Linked DNA regions of Actinoalloteichus hymeniacidonis. The protein of the gene in region 1 interacts with the protein of each later gene in a pairwise test. Links are inferred from orthologs where the notes say so. Each region holds a gene or a part of one and is shown on either strand. Other genes may lie near its edges.

What was found. The genes of interacting proteins can lie anywhere in the genome.
Region 2: the proteins of rplL (region 1) and dnaE interact in binary tests that used the Escherichia coli proteins (3 or more experiments, as listed by UniProt). The link is inferred for Actinoalloteichus hymeniacidonis from one-to-one orthologs.

Annotation. Positions count from the first base shown.
Region 1 is NZ_JACHIS010000001.1:5,717,726-5,720,655, reverse strand. It holds rplL (50S ribosomal protein L7/L12), read left to right. Parts: upstream 1-1,238; coding sequence 1,239-1,622; downstream 1,623-2,930. Other genes in the region: rpoB (DNA-directed RNA polymerase subunit beta), read left to right, coding at 2,010-2,930; rplJ (50S ribosomal protein L10), read left to right, coding at 607-1,167; BKA25_RS24315 (hypothetical protein), read right to left, coding at 1-169. UniProt on the Escherichia coli protein: The binding site for several of the GTPase factors involved in protein synthesis (IF-2, EF-Tu, EF-G and RF3). Is thus essential for accurate translation.
Region 2 is NZ_JACHIS010000001.1:1,668,805-1,676,178, reverse strand. Bases 611-4,718 are described here. They hold dnaE (DNA polymerase III subunit alpha), read left to right. Parts: upstream 611-951; coding sequence 952-4,518; downstream 4,519-4,718. Other genes in these bases: BKA25_RS07585 (asparagine synthase-related protein), read right to left, coding at 4,536-4,718. In the rest of the region: BKA25_RS07595 (alpha/beta fold hydrolase), read left to right, coding at 1-568; more of BKA25_RS07585, read right to left, coding at 4,719-6,062; BKA25_RS07580 (helix-turn-helix domain-containing protein), read left to right, coding at 6,666-7,374. UniProt on the Escherichia coli protein: DNA polymerase III is a complex, multichain enzyme responsible for most of the replicative synthesis in bacteria. This DNA polymerase also exhibits 3' to 5' exonuclease activity. The alpha chain is the DNA polymerase catalytic subunit.

The DNA of each region.
Region 1 (2,930 bases):
TGTACCGCTGAAACTCTTGGAAGCGACGGAACTCCTCGAATTCACGCCGGGCGACGGGGTCGAGCTGGTCCGCTGCGTTCCCTGCCGGGGGTTCGGTGGGAACGGCAGGTAGCGCGGCTTGTCGCGGGGGCACCTCGTCTGGATTGTCAGGGCGTTGGAGTTCGGCCACCTCCACATCATGCCGTGGCTGATCGGCTGCAGGTAGTGACTCGGAAGCACGGTCTTCGGCAGCCCGGGTGCTACGGCACACATCGGGGTTCGCAGGCAGAGGTTGTCCGACCTCGGCCTCGTCGAGGTGGTGGTGCCAGCCCGGGCACGGGGACGTTTCGCGATGGGTTAACCTAGTCGTCAGTTCTACCGAAGACCGCTGGTTTCGTGCGCAGGCGACTGCGTCACGACGAAGGCCCGTTGTGGAAATGGGCGGCCCGCGCAGGAGGAACGAGGCTCGTCGACGTCATCCTTGGATGACGGTCGCTTTCACGCCCCGTGCCGTCTTGCGCCGGGGCGTTCGTCTTCTCCGCATGGACTTCGCTTCGGGATCAGCAGACCCGAGCACCGTCGTTCGGCCACGCCCGAACGACATTCGATGCGTAGAGAGGAGGCGACATGGCCAAGTCCGACAAGGTCGATGCGGTTACCGAGATCTCAGACCGTTTCCGTTCTGCTTCGGCAGCGGTGATCACCGAGTACCGCGGGCTCTCCATGGCACAGCTCAACGAGCTGCGTCATGCGCTCGGCCAGGGCGCCACGTACCGCGTCGCGAAGAACACGCTGGCCAAGCGCGCCGCGTCGGACGCCGGGGTGGACGGTCTCAGCGACCTGTTCACCGGTCCGACCGCCATCGCATTCGTCGAGGGCGAGCCCGTCGATGCAGCCAAGGCCCTGCGCGACTTCGCGAAGGACAACAAGGCGCTCGTCATCAAGGGCGGCTACATGGACGGCCGCGCGCTGTCCGTGGACGAGGTCAACAGCATTGCCGACCTCGAGTCTCGCGACGTGCTGCTCGCCAAGATGGCGGGAGCGCTGAAGGCCAACCTGTCTAAGGCCGCGTACATGTTCGCAGCGCCTGCGACGAAGGCCGCCAGGCTCATGGTCGCGCTGGAAGAGAAGAAGCAGGAAGGCGCGGCCCCCGAGGCCGAGGCCGCCGACGCTCCGGCCGAAGGCTGAGCACCCACCCACCATCCACCTGCCCGACGGATATTCCAACCGGGTGGGTCAGCTAGAGAGGAACAGCCATCATGGCGAAGCTTTCCAACGCAGAGCTGCTCGACCAGTTCAAGGAGATGACCCTCCTGGAGCTGTCCGGCTTCCTGAAGGAGTTCGAGGAGGCGTTCGACGTCACCGCCGCCGCCCCGGCCGCCGTGGTTGCCGCAGGCCCGGCCGCAGCTGCTGAGGTCGTCGAGGAGAAGTCCGAGTTCGACGTGGTCATCGAGGCCGCAGGCGACAAGAAGATCCAGGTCATCAAGGTCGTCCGTGAGCTCGTCAGCGGCCTGGGCCTGAAGGAGGCCAAGGAGCTCGTCGAGAGCGCGCCGAAGGCCGTCCTCGAGGCTGTCGCCAAGGACGCCGCCGACGCGGCCAAGGAGAAGCTCGAGGGTGCGGGCGCCAAGGTCACCGTCAAGTGACCAGGCTTTGACGCACGCTCTGTCAGGGGGCGGATCCCACTGGGGTCCGCCCCCTGATTTTGTTTCCGCATCACGGGCAGGTGGCCTCTTCCGGGCGGGCGATGGTGACGCGAGGTGACCGCCTGCTGGGCCACGCGAGTGATCGGCGCGTGCCGTCTTGACTCCGCCGCCGACCGGAGTCACTCTGTTGTCGTGCGAGTGGCGGCATCGCCGGTGCCACTCGACAGTCGCCGGGATTGCGGCTAGACTGGCTCTTTGCGCTGCCCACTTTCCGCCTGCCCTCTGTCGGGGCGTAGGATGTTGGGCACCACTGCACCCTTGACAGCTGTGTTAGTCGGCTGCTAGCGCCGCTGCTTAGCCAGCTACCAGTCCCTGGAAGGACGCATCTTGGCAGTCTCCCGCGCGACCCAGGCCACTGCTGCGACCAACTCCATGTCGGGGATCCCTGGGGCACCCAAGCGGGTCTCGTTCGCGAGGATTCGTGAACCGCTCAGGGTGCCTGATCTGTTGGACCTTCAGGTCCAGTCCTTTGAATGGCTCACCGGTGCCGACGCGTGGTTCCAACGCCGCATTGATGCGGGCGAGGACCTGCCAATCGGTGGGCTTGAAGAGGTCTTGAACGAGATCTCCCCGATCGAGGACTTCTCCGGCTCGATGTCCCTCTCCTTCTCCAGCCCGCGCTTCGACGAGGTCAAGGCCTCTGTCGAGGAGTGCAAGGACAAGGACATGACATATGCGGCGCCGTTGTTCGTCACCGCAGAATTCACCAACAACACCACCGGCGAGATCAAGAGCCAGACGGTGTTCATGGGTGATTTTCCGATGATGACGAACAAGGGCACGTTCATCATCAACGGCACCGAGCGAGTCGTCGTCTCCCAGTTGGTCCGTTCGCCAGGCGTCTATTTCGATCATGCCGTCGACAAGACGACGGATAAAGACGTCTACAACGTAAAGATCATTCCCAGCCGTGGCGCCTGGCTGGAATTCGATGTCGACAAGCGCGACACCGTCGGTGTCCGCATCGACCGCAAGCGCAGGCAGCCCGTCACCGTGCTGTTGAAGGCTCTTGGTTGGACCGCCGAGCGGATCCGGGAGCGGTTCGGGTTCAGCGAGACGCTGATCGCCACCCTGGACAAGGACCACACCGCCGGACAGGACGAGGCTCTCCTCGACATCTACCGCAAGCTGCGTCCCGGTGAGCCTCCGACCAGGGAGAGCGCGCAGACCCTGCTGGAGAACCTGTTCTTCAAGGACAAGCGCTACGACCTCGCCAAGGTCGGCCGATACAAGCTGAACAAGAAGCTC
Region 2 (7,374 bases), 4.0 Mb from region 1 along the record:
GGGCTTCTCCCAGGGTGCGCCCTTCGCGTTGGCCTGCGCGGCAGCGGGACTCGTCTCGGCCGTCGCACTGGTCTCCCCCACCGACGAACTCGCCGCGCCCGCGATCGTCGAACTGCTCCCGCCGCAGGTCCGTGACCTGATCACCATGGCGACCACCGACCCGGCTGCGGCCGAGGCCTCCTTCGCCGGTTTCGCCGATGCGACGTCGATGCGCGAGATGGTGACTCAGATGAGCGGTCCGGTGGACCGCGCCGTCTACACCGCCCCCGAATTCGACGCCGCCTACCGCCGGGCGCTGGCCGAGGGCTTCGCCCAAGGCCCGGCGGGATACGCCCGCGACACCCTGCTCTCCATGTCCCGCTGGCCATTCGACCCGGCCGAGATCACCGTCCCCGTGACGCTCTGGTTCGGCGCCCACGACACCAACCCCACCCACTCCCCCGACCTCGGCCGCACCCTCGCCGAGCGACTGCCCAACGCCCAGCGCAGCGAACTACCCGACGAGGGCGGATCGCTGCTGTGGAAGCGAGCGGGGGAGATTCTGCGGGGAGTGGTCGGAGCGGGGTAGGGCGTCGGCGAGATATCCCCTCGTCCAGCTGCATGGTTACCGGCCAGAGCACGGCACCACCGGCACGCCGTGGAGCATGTGGCCAAGAACCCCAGGGTTCCCCGCACGCCACGAACCCGTGCTCGGGGACCTGAGCGCAACACGCCGAGACAGACGTCATCACAGGTCAGCGCACCCTTTGAGGAAAATGCCGGGCCCTTATGCGGAGGCTCGACGTCGTAAGACAGGATGAACCGTTAGCCCCGCGCACGCGGGGAGGAATCGGTGCCCGCCCCCAGCCGTCTACACGTCTGCCCCCGCGCACGCGGGGACCCCTCGGCCGACCTCTCTTCCCGCACGCGCGGCGGTACAGCCTCGCCCGTTCCTCGCCGCCAGGGAGAGTTGTGTCCGACTCGTTCGTCCATCTACACGTCCACACCGAGTACTCGATGCTGGACGGAGCCGCCAAGGTAGCGCCGCTGTTCGCCGAGGCCGAGCGGCTGGGTATGCCCGCCGTCGGTATGACCGACCACGGCAACATGTACGGATCGGCCGAGTTTTACCGGCAGGCGAAGAAGCGGGACATCAAGCCGATCATCGGTATCGAGGCCTACATCGCCCCGGTGAGCCGCTTTCACAAAAAGCCGGTGTTCTGGGGTGAGAGCAACCAGCGCTCCAGCGACCAATCCGGTGAGGGCGGCGACGTCTCCGGCGCGGGCGCCTACACACACATGACGATGCTCGCGGGCAACGCCACCGGGCTGCGCAACCTGTTCAAGCTTTCGAGTCTGGCTTCTTACGAGGGCTACTACCGCAAGCCCCGAATGGACCGGGAACTCATCTCAGAGCACGCCGAGGGGATCATCGCCACCACCGGCTGTCCCTCCGGCGAGGTGCAGACCCGGCTGCGGCTGGGCCAGCCGCGCGAGGCGATGCAGGCGGCGTCGGACTATCGGGACATCTTCGGCGCCGAGAACTTCTTTCTGGAGTTGATGGACCACGGGCTGCCCATCGAGCGATCGGTGCGCGAGGGCCTGTTGCACATCGGTCGCGAACTCGGACTGAAGCCGTTGGCAACCAACGACTCGCACTATGTCACGCAAGATCAAGCCGATACCCACGGCGCGTTGCTCTGCGTCCAGTCGGGTAAAACCCTCACCGACCCGACCCGCTTCAAGTTCGACGGCGACGGCTACTACCTGAAGTCCGCCGATGAGATGCGGGCCTACTGGGACACCGAGGTACCCGGCGCCACGGATAGCACGCTGCTCATCGCCGAGCGTGTCGAGTCCTACGACGAGGTCTACGCCCATGTCGACCGAATGCCCCGGTTCCCGCTCGCTGAGGGAGAGACGGAGAACAGCGTTCTACGGGCCGAGGTCGAACAGTTCACGCCAGCCCGCTTTCCGAACGGATTGACCCAGGAGTACCAGGACCGCATCGAGCGGGAACTCGGCGTCATCGCCCAGATGGGATTCCCGGCCTACTTCCTGGTGGTCGGCGACCTTGTCCGGTGGGCCAAGGACCAGAAGATCGCCGTGGGTCCGGGCCGGGGTTCTGCCACCGGATCGCTCGTGGCCTACATCCTGCGGATCACCGACCTCGACCCGATCGAGCACTCTCTACTGTTCGAACGGTTCCTGAACCCCGAGCGCATCTCGATGCCCGACATCGACCTCGACTTCGACGAGCGCAGGCGCGGCGAGGTCATGGACTACACGGTCGAGAAATGGGGCGCGGAGAACGTCGCACAGGTCATCACCTACGGCACCATCAAGACCAAGGCCGCCATCAAGGATGCCGCCCGCGTCCACTACGGCCAGCCCGGATTCAGCATCGCCGACCGGATCTCCAAGGCGCTCCCCCCGCCGGTAGCAGCCAAGGACATCCCGCTGGCAGGCATTGTCGACCCCAGTCACGAGCGATATGCGGAAGCCAGTGAGATCCGTTCTCTGATCCAGAGCGATCAGGAGGTCTCGACCATTTTCGAGACCGCCCGAGGTTTGGAGGGTCTCACCCGTAACGCGGGCGTGCACGCCTGTGCGGTGATCCTCTCCTCGCAGCCGCTGCTCGACGTCATCCCGCTGTGGAAGCGCGATGACGGGTCGATCATCACCGGCTGGGATTACCCGGCTTGCGAGGACATCGGCCTGTTGAAGATGGACTTCCTCGGGCTGCGCACCCTGACGGTCATCGACGACACGATCAAGGAAGTCGAACGCAACCACGGGATCCAGATCGACCTCGAGACCCTGGGACTCGACGACAAGGCGTCCTATGAGCTGCTGAGTCGGGGCGACACCCTGGGCGTGTTCCAGCTCGACGGTGCCGCGATGCGGGACCTGCTGCGCCGTATGCAACCCAAACACTTCGGTGACATTGCCGCTGTGATCGCCCTGTACCGACCCGGTCCGATGGCCGCGAACGCGCACATCAACTACGCCGAGCGCTCGAACGGCAGGCAGAAGATCACGCCCATCCACCCGGAGCTGAAGGACGCTCTGGAGCCGATTCTGGGTGAGACCTACCACCTGTTGGTCTACCAAGAGCAGGTCATGGCCATCGCCCAGCAGCTCGCCGGATACACCCTGGGTGGCGCGGACCTGCTGCGACGGGCCATGGGTAAGAAGAAGAAAGAGGTCTTGGAGCAGGAGTTCGAGAAGTTCAACAAGGGGATGCTCGGCAACGGCTACTCGGAGGAGTCGATCCAGACGCTCTGGGACGTCATGTTGCCCTTCGCGGGCTATGCGTTCAACAAGTCCCATACCGCCGGTTACGGGCTCGTGGCGTACTGGACCGCTTTCCTCAAAGCCAACTACCCGACTGAGTTCATGGCAGCTCAACTCACGTCCATCGGCGGCGACAAGGACAAGTCCGCCGTGTACCTGGCGGAGTGCAGGCGCTTGGGCATCAAGGTCCTCGCACCGGATGTGAACGACTCCGGGTTGCACTTCGCCGCCGTCGGCAAGGACATCCGCTTCGGCTTGGGCGCGGTACGGAACGTGGGCGCCAACGTCGTGCAATCGATCGTCTCTCGCCGCAAGGAAAAGGGCCGATACACCTCGTTCACCGATTTCCTGGATAAGGCCGAGATCGTGGCCTGTAACAAGCGGGTTATCGAATCACTGGTCAAGGCAGGTGCCTTCGACTCCTTCGATACCTCGCGTCGCTCCCTTTTCGAACATCACGAGGCGGCGGTCGATGCCGTGATCGGGCTCAAGCGCCAGGAGGCGCTCGGCCAGTTCGACCTGTTCGGTGGCGGAGACGAGGACGGCGGTGCGTCCGCCGAGGCCTCGCCGTTGGCCCACCTCAACTTCTCCTCGGACGAATGGCCGCGTAAGCAGCTACTCGCCTACGAACGGGAGATGTTGGGCCTCTACGTGTCGGCGCATCCCTTGGACGGTGCGGAACGCATCCTGCGCAAGCACGCGCCGAAGGCGATCGCGACCATTGTGAACGAGGCGCCGAAGGAGGGTGAGGTCGTCGTCGCCGGGATGATCTCCAGCGTCGATCGCCGGGTGAACAAGCAGGGCGAGCCGTGGGCGATCGTCACCATCGAGGACCTGGATTCCGCAATCGAGGTGCTGTTCTTCCACAAGAGTTACAGCGTCCTGCACGAGGATCTGATCCCCGACTCCTCGGTCGCGGTCAAGGGCCGGGTGAACTGGCGCGAGGACAAGATGTCGATCTTCGGCTCGGGTGTGGTCCAGCTCGACATCAGCGCGGCCGAGACCAATCCCGGGGTGGCACCTGCCGTGATGTTGCGGGCCGAGGCCCACCGACTGACCCGCGACGTCGTCGGCGAACTGCGCAGCACCCTGCTGGCCCACCGGGGCGATGCCCCGTTGCGGTTGGTCCTGGTGCACAACGACGCCGAGGAGACCTACGAGGTCGAGAAGTACCCGGTCGAGTTCAGCGGCGCCTTCGCCGCCGAGCTGAAGGCGATCCCCGGTCTGACGGTGGTGTCGTGAGCCGCTCTCCGGGAAGCTCAGGCACCGAGCAGACTGCGTAGGCCTCGCTCCACCGCGAGGAAATCGTACAACGAGGTATCGATCACCGCCTCGATCTCGGCTTCGTCGACGGCGGCGCGCATCGCGTCGCCGTCGACGAGACCCAAGTCCACCAATACCGACTCCTCGATCACCTGCTTCGCTAACGACAGTCCACCGAGACGTAATCCACGCTGCATCACACCCGCGAAGTTCTCCCGCAGCGCCGGATAGACCACGTCATTACTCAGGCCGAGTCGCTCGAGCCAGACCCGCGCCAACCGCTTCGAAACCCGCCAATCCATAGGCAACCATTGCCCGAACAAGACCAGCTCCGGATCGCACAACGGGGAGACCGGCCACCTACCGGCGCGGAGAAAGATCGGGTTGCGGCAGGCGAAGGCCAACAAGGATGTCTCGTGAAGGACGCTGACCGGCGCTAGATCCTCGTCGATCGACGGAAGCTGTTCTCGTGCTCGGTGTCCTAGCCAGCGTGGTGGTTTCTGCGCACACCGGCGGCCGAAATCGGACCGTTCGGCACTCCGTAACGCAAGCATCTCGTCGCCGCCGATGCCGGTGAACACAACGGGCTCCGACGACGTCATGAGAATCCGATGTAGGGCCTCGGCATAGGGCTCTTCGCCTGGGTTCGCAGCCCTGGGACCAGCTGGATCGAATGGCCGGCACGCCGGGATCGACACATCACGCAATGAGCGAAACCGGACGAGTTCAGCGCGTCGACGGCGTTGCTGGGCTGCTGCTTCTCCCTCGATACTCAGGCCATAGCTTGCTAGACCAGGACTTCCCGCAGCCAAGGTCAACGCGACCAAAGCCGAGTCCAGTCCGCCCGAGAGTTCCGCGACCGCACTCTCGCTGGTCACTTCACGGCGGCGCACCGCCTGACCGAGCAGTGAGTCGAACGCATCGAGAACCGGAGCGTCAGGACCGACACTCCGTGCCCGATATCGAGGAGCAGCTTGCGGATAGCAGGATTCCAGGCTGCCCGCTCGAAACTCGACAGAAGATCGTTCTGTGAGTTGAACGACCGATCGGGCTATGGTGTTCCGGGTGTAGCGGTGCCGCCGTGTCAAGAGTCGACTGAGTTCGCGGAAATCAAGTTCGGACGAGACAATATGTGGCCGCAGATCGTCGAAATCCCATGATGCATGCAGGCGGCTGTCGCGAGCAGCCAGATACAGCGGAGCGGTGCCCCACGCTCCGGCATGCAACCGAATAGCAGGCCATTCGAATTCGACCACGACGAACTCGACCGAGGTACGCCGCAGTTGGTCGAGAGCGTTCACCCAGTTTTCAGGCTTGATGCGGCTGATCGGTCCTTGCCATGGCGCCGTATCCGGCATTCGCTCCCGAACTATCACGGCTGTTCGGACCCCATCCGTCACGAGCAGCGATTCGAGGGCTGGGTTACTGAGCGGCTCTATCCAGCCACATCGAGCCGTCCATCGTCCGGACGACCACGACCAGAGCGGCCGATCGGGCACGATCGCCAGCTGAAGCTTGAGCACACAACCTCCAGGTTCGGGGGCGAGCCGGTACTGCCGACTCACCCCCGGTCCGTCAATCCTCGTCCTTGTACCCCTGGTCTTCGCTTCCAGCAGGCTTGCGCAGGTAACGCTCGACTGCCTCAACGGTCTCGATGATAGGCGGACTGTCGAAGAGGTCTTCCATCTCGGCCATGTGGTTTCACCTCCATTCTGGTTGAATCACGGATAAGTTGCGTGTGGTCACAACTCATCGACGCACAGGGTGCCCATCGTCGATAGGTCGGAGAACAAGCCTAAGTAATCGAGATCCAGCCATGCACTCCATGATCACCGTTGGATACGGGAGTTTCGACGCCCATTGGGTCTAGCCCCATCGGGGCTTCTCCGAGCGTCCAACCTTCGAGAACGGGATTTGCTCGTACAGTGCGGACGTTGGGCGGCCACAGCCGATACGGTATGAATTCCCGCGTCTCGACTAAGCAACGGCGGTAGACCGTGAGCAGCCGACGAAAGCACTGCCAGTTCTGTGGAGCATCGACACACACCAGTACGGCGTGCAGCACGTACGTGGCCGAGTTGAGCGTGTGCAAGCCGATTCCCCCGGGGTTCTTCGATGATCCGGGTATGCGCACAGCGCTGGCCCACTACGACTTCGGGGCTGTGTTCCTCGCCGTGCGGAGCCACACCGGGATGTCGCAACTGGAACTCGCCGATTTGCTCGGACTCTCTCAGTCTCGAGTTTCCGCCGTCGAGCGTGGTGAACGCAGACTCACGCATGTGAAGCTGGCTGCCCGGATGGCCACTGCCCTGCGTATCCCAGCTCAGCGTTTCGGATTCCCAAGCCGACCCGATGAACTCGATAATGCTCATGTCAAGGAGGCGAGTTGGTTGGAACGCCGAGACTTCCTCAACCTGGTCACAGCGGCCGCGCTCGGATCAAACCTGCATCCGGAGATCTCGCGGCTTGGCGAACTGCTCCCTTGGAGTACCGAACCGGTTCCCCGATCACGCATCGGGGCAGCCGATGTCGATGCGATCGAAGCCATGACCGACGGTTTCCGTCGCCTCGACCTCGCCCATGGCGGTGGGTTCTGTCGAGCAGCAGCGATCGCCCAACTTCAGCAGGTTCGACGACTGAGAGATGCCATCTGCTCCCCTGCGGTTCAGACACGCCTCGTCGTAGCCACGGCGGAACTCGCCTCGACGGCAGGTTGGATGGCCTACGACGTCGATGATCACAACACGGCGCGTCGTTTGTGGGCCTTTGCGCTTGCCGAAGCTCAGCACAGCGCGAACCACCCTCGGGCTGCGGACCTTGCTGTCGGGCTTCTGC